2 regions of the Streptomyces sp. NPDC057854 genome follow, and region 1 is predicted to be linked to the other one. Evidence: predicted binding sites of a transcription regulator. Region 1 holds the regulator's gene; the other holds the start of a gene.
The links. Region 1 encodes HrcA, which represses chaperone genes, less so after heat shock. Its sites were predicted from a motif close to TTNGCACTCNGNNNNNCNGAGTGCNAA; they were not measured.
Positions count from the first base shown of each region.

Region 2: the regulator HrcA is predicted to act here: its motif matches at 2,316-2,342, upstream of groL (chaperonin GroEL).

Region 1 is NZ_JBHVMF010000024.1:92,331-96,619, forward strand. It holds gene dnaJ (molecular chaperone DnaJ) at 1-1,078, opposite strand, end outside; gene hrcA (heat-inducible transcriptional repressor HrcA) at 1,079-2,098, opposite strand; gene ACFVQZ_RS29285 (MBL fold metallo-hydrolase) at 2,237-2,974, shown strand; gene ACFVQZ_RS29290 (DUF3097 domain-containing protein) at 3,068-3,871, shown strand; gene hemW (radical SAM family heme chaperone HemW) at 3,898-4,289, opposite strand, start outside.
Region 2 is NZ_JBHVMF010000003.1:113,199-117,487, reverse strand. It holds gene ACFVQZ_RS06775 (deoxyxylulose-5-phosphate synthase) at 100-435, shown strand; gene groL (chaperonin GroEL) at 527-2,149, opposite strand; gene ACFVQZ_RS06765 (cold-shock protein) at 2,510-2,713, opposite strand; gene ACFVQZ_RS06760 (MoaD/ThiS family protein) at 3,151-3,429, opposite strand; gene thrC (threonine synthase) at 3,453-4,289, opposite strand, start outside.

The sequences.
Region 1 (4,289 bases):
ACTGGCCCTGGGGCCGCTCCTCGCCGCGTAGCTTGGCCAGTTCGCGCAGCAGGCGTTCCTGCTCGGCGTCGAGCTTGCCCGGGGTCTGGACCTCGACGTGGACGATCAGGTCGCCGCGCCCGTTGCCGCGCAGGTGCGTGACGCCCCGGCCGTGCAGCGGGACCGACTGCCCGGACTGGGTGCCCGGCCGGATGTCGATCTCCTCCGGCCCGTCCAGCGTCTGGAGCTGCACCTTCGTGCCGAGCGCCGCCGCCGTCATGGGCAGGGTGACCGTGCAGTGCAGGTCGTCGCCGCGCCGCTGGAAGACCTCGTGCGGGGTCTCCTGGATCTCGACGTACAGGTCGCCGGCGGGGCCGCCGCCGGGGCCGACCTCGCCCTCGCCCGCGAGCTGGATCCGGGTGCCGTTGTCGACGCCGGCGGGGATCTTCACGGTCAGCGTGCGCCGCGAGCGGACCCGGCCGTCGCCCGCGCACTCGGGGCACGGGGTCGGGACGACGGTCCCGAAGCCCTGGCACTGCGGGCAGGGCCGGGAGGTCATGACCTGGCCGAGGAACGACCGGGTGACCTGGGAGACCTCGCCCCGGCCGCGGCACATGTCGCAGGTCTGCGCGGAGGTGCCGGGCGCGGCGCCCTCACCCGAACAGGTGGTGCAGACGACGGCCGTGTCGACCTGGATGTCCTTGGTGGTGCCGAAGGCCGCCTCGTTGAGGTCGATCTCCAGGCGGATCATGGCGTCCTGGCCGCGGCGAGTCCGCGAGCGCGGGCCGCGCTGCGAGGCCGTGCCGAAGAACGCGTCCATGATGTCGGAGAAGTTGCCGAAGCCACCAGCCCCGAAGCCGCCCGCGCCGCCCCCGCCGGAGTTGGACAGGGGGTCGCCGCCGAGGTCGTAGACCTGCTTCTTCTGCGGGTCCGACAGGACCTCGTAGGCGGCGTTGATCTCCTTGAACCGCTCCTGCGTCTTCGGGTCCGGGTTCACGTCCGGGTGAAGCTCGCGGGCGAGGCGCCGGAACGCCTTCTTGATCTCGTCCTGGGACGCGTCGCGGCGCACGCCGAGTGTGGCGTAGTAGTCCGTGGCCACTTACGACTCCGCCAGGATCTGTCCGACGTAACGTGCCACTGCGCGTACCGCTCCCATCGTTCCGGGGTAGTCCATGCGGGTCGGTCCGACCACGCCGAGTTTGGCGACTGCCTCGCCGCCCGAACCGTAGCCGACCGAGACGACGGACGTGGAGTTCAGCCCCTCGTAGGCGTTCTCGTGCCCGATGCGTACGGTCATGCCCGATTCCTTGACCTCGCCAAGGAGTTTGAGGAGCACGACCTGCTCCTCCAGGGCCTCCAGGACGGGCCTGATCGTCAGCGGGAAGTCGTGTCCGAAGCGGGTGAGATTGGCGGTGCCGCCGATCATCAGCCGCTCCTCGTGCTCCTCCACGAGCGTCTCCAGGAGCGTCGCGAGCACGGCCGAGACCGTGGCGCGCTCCTCTGCCTCCTCGAAGGACTCGGGGAGGTCCTGCACCAGCTGCGGCACGTCGGCGAAGCGACGGCCGCCGACCCGGCTGTTGAGCCGGGCCCGCAGATCGGCGAGGGAGGTCTCGCCGAAGGGCGCCGGGCAGTCGATGACCCGCTGCTCGACCCGTCCGGTGTCCGTGATGAGGACGAGCATCAGCCGGGCCGGGGCCAGCGACAGCAGCTCGACGTGCCGGATGGAGGAGCGGGTCAGCGACGGGTACTGCACGACGGCGACCTGCCGGGTCAGCTGCGCGAGCAGCCGCACCGTACGGCCCACGACGTCGTCGAGGTCCACGGCGCCGTCGAGGAAGTTGTGGATGGCGCGCCGCTCGGGGGTCGAGAGCGGCTTGACGCCGGCCAGCCGGTCCACGAAGAGCCGGTAGCCCTTGTCGGTGGGGATCCGCCCGGCGCTGGTGTGGGGCTGGGCGATGTACCCCTCCTCCTCCAGCACCGCCATGTCGTTGCGCACGGTGGCGGGCGAGACGCCGAGCTTGTGGCGTTCGGTGAGCGCCTTGGAACCGACCGGTTCCTCGGTGCCGACGTAGTCCTGGACGATGGCGCGCAGCACCTCGAGTCTGCGTTCGCTCAGCACGCGCACACCTCCCGTTCCAGCCGTTCCGGTTGCTCCGCTTTTGGCACTCGCCCTGTCCGAGTGCCAGGAAACCCCCGGCCAGTGTACGGCCGGGCCGGTCGCTCCTGGCAAGGAGGCGGACCCGCTAGCGTCGGCGGCATGGACATCGAGGAAGCGGTCTGGGCGGCTCAGGGGTGGGAACGGCTCGCGGCCGGAGTGGGCCGGCGACGGCTCCCCGGCTGGGACGCCACCACCGGACTCGTCGTGGGAGAACGGGCCGTGCTGCTGTACGACACCGGCTCCTCGCTCGCCGAGGGCGCCGCGATCCGGGCCCAGGCGGAGGCGGTCACCGGCGGCCGGCGCGTGACGCACATCGCACTCGGCCACCCCCATTTCGACCACGTCCTCGGCACGGCCGCGTTCGCCGGCGCGGAGGTCTTCGGCGCGGTCGGCACCGACGAGCTGCTGGGCTCGGCCCGGGCCCGCGAGGAGCTGTGCGCGGACGCGGTGCGGCACGGGGCGGACGAGCGGGCAGCGGCCGAGGCGGCGGAGGCGCTGGTGGCGCCGCGCCACACCGTCACCGGCGAGTGGACGCTCGACCTGGGCGGCCGGCAGGTGCTGCTGGCCAATCTGGGCCCGGCGCACTCGGGCCACGACCTGGTGGTGTGCGTGCCGGGCGAGCGCGAGGTGGTGTTCTGCGGCGACCTGGTCGAGGAGTCCGGCGAGCCGCAGGCCGGCCCGGACGCGGTGGGCGCCCGCTGGCCCGACGCCCTCGACCGCCTGCTGGCCCTCGGCGGCGAGGACGCCCTGTACGTGCCCGGCCACGGCGCGGCCGTCGACGCGGCTTTCGTCCGACGCCAGCGCGAGGAACTGGCACGCCGCTTCCCGGTGTCGTAGCGTCCCCGGGTGCGCGGCCACCGCCCGGACCCGACGCCGCCGTGGCCGCCCGGCAGAGACGACCCGCCCGTGCACCCGGAGGACCAGGAACCCGTGCGCAGCTACGACCCCGACCTCACCCCGCCGTGGAAGCGCACGGCGCCTGCCCCGGAGGTCCCGGCCGAGACCGACCTGGTCGTGGAGGAGGTGGCGACGGGCTTCTGCGGGGCGGTGATCCGCTGCGAGGCGGGCACGGTGACGCTGGAGGACCGCTTCGGCAAGCACCGGGTGTTCCCGCTGGAGCCGCGCGGCTTCCTGCTGGAGGGCCGGGTCGTCACCCTGGTCCGCCCGCCGTCCGGCGGCCCGGCCCGCCCGGCCCGTACGGCCTCCGGCTCGATCGCCGTGCCCGGGGCACGCGCGCGCGTGGCGCGGGCGAGCCGCATCTATGTGGAGGGCCGCCACGACGCCGAGCTGGTCGAGCGGGTCTGGGGCGACGACCTGCGGGTCGAGGGCGTGGTGGTCGAGTACCTGGAGGGCGTGGACCACCTGCCGGAGATCGTCGCCGGCTTCGCCCCGGGCCCGGACGCCCGGCTGGGCGTCCTGGTCGACCACCTGGTGCCGGGCTCCAAGGAGTCCCGGATCGCCGCCGGGGTCGCCTCGGAGCACGTCCTGGTCGTCGGCCACCCGTACATCGACGTCTGGCAGGCGGTGAAGCCCTCCGTCCTCGGCATCCCCGCCTGGCCGGAGGTCCCCCGCGGCCAGGACTGGAAGACGGGCACCTGCCGGGCCCTCGGCTGGCCCGCCGACAACACGGGCGCGGTCTGGCAGGCCATCCTGAAGCGCGTCACGTCCTACAAGGACCTGGAGCCGGCGCTCCTGGGCCGCGTGGAGGAGCTGATCGACTTCGTGACGGCCTGAGGCGCCACGCGGTCCCCGCGGGCCCGTCAGTCGACCAGGTCCCGCACCACCGCGTCCGCGAGGAGCCGGCCGCGCAGGGTCAGGACGGCCCGCCCGGCGGCGTACGGCGCGGCGTCGAGGAGTCCGTCGTCCAGCGCCTTCCGCGACGCCGCCAGGCCGGCGGGCTTCAGCAGGTCCAGCTCGACGCCCTCCCGCAGCCGCAGCTCCAGCAGGATCCGCTCGACCCGCCGGTCCTCCGCGGACAGCACCTCGCGCCCGGCGCCGGGCGACCTGCCCGCGCCCAGCGCCGCGGCGTACGCGCCCGGGTGCTTGACGTTCCACCAGCGCACCCCGCCGACGTGCGAGTGGGCTCCGGGGCCCGCGCCCCACCAGTCGGCCCCGCGCCAGTACAGCTCGTTGTGGAGGCAGCGGCCCGCCT
Region 2 (4,289 bases), on a different contig from region 1:
TACAACTGGCCGAAACCCGACGGGAAGTGGAGGGTCCCCGTCCGGCGGCGCCCCGAAATGGGCGGGCCCCGTGGGGCCGGGCCGTCCTACCCTGCCGCCATGCGTATCCACAGGACGGCGTACGTGTGCCTGCCGTGCCGGGGCTCGTACAAGCAGGGGCGCGAGCACGGGCAGGAGCACCGGTGTCCCCGCTGCGGGGAGCCGATGACCGGGGTCGGGGCGGTGTTCCAGCCGCCGCGGCGGCGGGACGACGAGGGGTGGCGGGTGCTGGCAGTGCTGCTGCGAGCCGGGGTGCGCTTCGACTTCTCCTGCTGCCAGAACTGCTGCGGCCCCGGCTACCGGCCCCGGACGCTCGCCGAGGTGAAGGCGCGCGTCGCGTACGCCCGCCGGACCGGCGAACCGCTCGCCGAGGCCCTCGTCCGGCCCGTCGTCTGAGCGGGCCGGGAACGCGCCGAGGGCGGCACCCCCTGCTGGGGAGTGCCGCCCTCGGTTCGCGTTTCAGCGATGAACCACCGATCCGTCAGGATCAGAAGTCCATGTCACCGCCCGGCATGCCGCCGCCGGCCGGGGCCGCGGCCTTCTCCGGCTTGTCGGCGATGACGGCCTCGGTGGTGAGGAACAGCGCGGCGATCGACGCGGCGTTCTGCAGCGCGGAGCGCGTCACCTTGGCCGGGTCGATGATGCCCTCGGCGACCAGGTCGACGTACTCGCCGGTCGCGGCGTTGAGGCCGTGGCCCGGGGTCAGGTTGCGCACCTTCTCGACCACGACGCCGCCCTCGAGGCCGGCGTTGACCGCGATCTGCTTGATCGGGGCCTCCAGGGCGAGCTTGACGATCGCGGCACCGGTGGCCTCGTCGCCGTCCAGCTCCAGCTTCTCGAAGACGCTGGAGGCCTGGAGCAGGGCCACGCCACCGCCGGCGACGATGCCCTCCTCGACGGCCGCCTTGGCGTTGCGCACGGCGTCCTCGATGCGGTGCTTGCGCTCCTTGAGCTCGACCTCGGTCGCGGCACCGGCCTTGATGACCGCCACGCCGCCGGCGAGCTTCGCGAGGCGCTCCTGGAGCTTCTCGCGGTCGTAGTCGGAGTCGCTGTTCTCGATCTCGGCGCGGATCTGGTTCACGCGGCCCGCGACCTGCTCGCTGTCACCGGCACCGTCGACGATGGTGGTCTCGTCCTTGGTGATGACGACCTTGCGGGCGCGGCCCAGCAGGTCGAGACCGGCCGACTCGAGCTTGAGGCCGACCTCCTCGGAGATGACCGTGCCGCCGGTGAGGATGGCGATGTCCTGGAGCATGGCCTTGCGGCGGTCGCCGAAGCCCGGGGCCTTGACGGCGACGGACTTGAAGGTGCCGCGGATCTTGTTGACGACCAGGGTCGACAGGGCCTCGCCCTCGACGTCCTCGGCGATGATCAGCAGCGGCTTGCCCGACTGCATGACCTTCTCCAGGAGCGGGAGGAGGTCCTTCACGGAGGAGATCTTGGAGTTGACGATGAGGATGTACGGGTCCTCGAGCGCGGCCTCCATGCGCTCCATGTCGGTCGCGAAGTACGCCGAGATGTAGCCCTTGTCGAAGCGCATGCCCTCGGTGAGCTCGAGCTCCAGACCGAAGGTCTGCGACTCCTCGACGGTGATGACGCCTTCCTTGCCGACCTTGTCCATGGCCTCGGCGATGAGCTCGCCGATCTGGGTGTCGGCGGCGGAGATGGAGGCGGTGGAGGCGATCTGCTCCTTCGTCTCGACCTCCTTCGCCTGGTCGAGCAGGGCGCCGGAGACGGCCTCGACGGCCTTCTCGATGCCGCGCTTGAGGGCCATCGGGTTGGCGCCGGCGGCGACGTTGCGGAGGCCCTCGCGGACGAGCGCCTGGGCGAGGACGGTGGCGGTGGTCGTGCCGTCGCCGGCGACGTCGTCCGTCTTCTTGGCGACTTCCTTGACCAGCTCGGCGCCGATCTTCTCGTACGGGTCCTCGAGCTCGATCTCCTTGGCGATGGAGACACCATCGTTGGTGATCGTGGGGGCGCCCCACTTCTTCTCGAGGACGACGTTGCGGCCCTTGGGGCCGAGGGTGACCTTGACGGCGTCAGCGAGCTGGTTCATGCCGCGCTCGAGACCGCGCCGGGCCTCCTCGTCGAACGCGATGATCTTGGCCATGTGAAGTGGTCCTCCCGGACATGGGGTGGATAACGCTCCAGGAACGCGCCGACGCCCGCGACGGACGGCCTCCGCGCTCCGCGTGGTTCCTTGCCCCACCCGGGTCGGCGGCCTCGTCTGCTCGATCCTCGTAGCACTCTCACCTTCCGAGTGCTAACGCCAATGATTAGCACTCGCCCTAGGAGAGTGCAAGCGACTCTCGTGGATCGGGCAGGTCCACGCCGCCCCCTCCCGCCGCGCGGGCCCGCCGCGCCCCCGGACCGCCCCGCCGCACCGGTCCGGGAACGCGCGAGGGGCCCGCATCCGTGGTGGATGCGGGCCCCTCGACGACGAGACGCCGGTGGCCGATCGCGCCGTGCCTCAGGCGGTGACCTTGACCATGTCCGCCTGCGGACCCTTCTGGCCCTGCGAGATCTCGAACTCGACTCGCTGGCCCTCTTCGAGGCTGCGGTACCCATCCATCTGGATGGCGCTGTAGTGGACGAAAACATCCGCACCACCGTCGACCGCGATGAAGCCGTAGCCCTTCTCCGCGTTGAACCACTTGACGGTGCCCTGAGCCATGCCTAACTCCCCTATTACGTACTGGCCCTTGAGCGGACCCGCACTTCGCGGACCCGGGTCAGAACCTGCGCCGGAACGCGTCGACCGCCGCTGAATGTATCTGTCCAACTGCCCTCTGCAACAGGGCAATCGACCGGGAATTCTGAAGGGCGCGGAAAGGGGGATCGGGAAGAAATCCTCGAATTGCGGGGCAAGTCGGGCCGGGCAAAGGGCACATAAGGGGCAGAGTGCGCGCGCTTTTCGGCCGCTTGTTGTCGCATTCTTGTCAGGTCCTGGTCCGCACTCATATGCGTCCGGCATGAGCGGCGGAGGGGACTTCCCCAACTCTACCGCGCTCAACCATGCAGAATTGCCCCCTCCGCTTTCTCTCGCGGAGGGGGCAATTCAGTACCGCCGGGTAACGGCGAAGGGGTCGGCCGAACGGCCCGCGGCGGGGGTCAGCAGCCGCCGGCGACGGCCGGGATGATCGAGACGCCCGCGCCGTCCGGCGTGGCGGTCTCCAGGCCCTGCTCGAAGCGCACGTCGTCGTCGTTCACGTAGACGTTCACGAAGCGGCGCAGCTTGCCCTGGTCGTCCAGGACGCGGGCGGCGATGCCGGTGTGGTTCTTCTCCAGGTCGGCGATGACCTCGGCGAGGGTCGCGCCCTCGGCGGGGACCTCGGACCGCCCGCCGGTGTAGGTGCGGAGGATGGTGGGGATGCGGACGTTCACGGCCATGGCGGTCGTCGTACCTCTCTGAGTCAGTGGGCCAGGCCCGCGTCGCGGAACGCGTCCAGGCTCGGGCGGATGGTGGCGGTCGCCTGAGAACTGTCGGCCACGGCGTCCAGGGTCTTGAGCCCGTCGCCGGTGTTGAGGACGACGGTGGTGAGGTTCGGGTCGATCACGCCGGCCTCGACGAGCTTGCGGGTCACGCCGACGGTCACGCCGCCCGCCGTCTCCGCGAAGACGCCCTCGGTCCGGGCGAGCAGCTTGATGGCGTCCACGACCTGCTCGTCGGTGACGTCCTCCACGGCGCCGCCGGTGCGGCGGGCGATGTCGAGGACGTACGGGCCGTCCGCCGGATTGCCGATGGCGAGGGACTTGGCGATGGTGTTCGGCTTCTGCGGGCGGACCACGTCGTGGCCGGCCTTGAAGGCGGCGGACACCGGGGAGCAGCCCTCGGCCTGGGCGCCGAAGATCTTGTACGGCTTGTCCTCGACCAGGCCCAGCTTGATGAGCTCCTGGAGCCCCTTGTCGATCTTCGTCAGCTGGGAGCCGGACGCGATCGGGATGACGAGCTGGTCGGGGATGACCCAGCCGAGCTGCTCGCAGATCTCGTACGCGAGCGTCTTGGAGCCCTCGCCGTAGTACGGGCGGAGGTTGACGTTGACGAAGCCCCAGCCCTCGCCGAGCGGGTCGCCGATGAGCTCCGAGCAGAAGCGGTTGACGTCGTCGTAGTTGCCCTCGATGGCGACGAGGTCACCGCCGTAGACGCCGGCCATGACGACCTTGCCCTGCTCCAGGTCGTGCGGGATGAAGACGCAGGAGCGGAAGCCGGCGCGGGCGGCGGCGGCGCCGACGGCGCCGGCCAGGTTGCC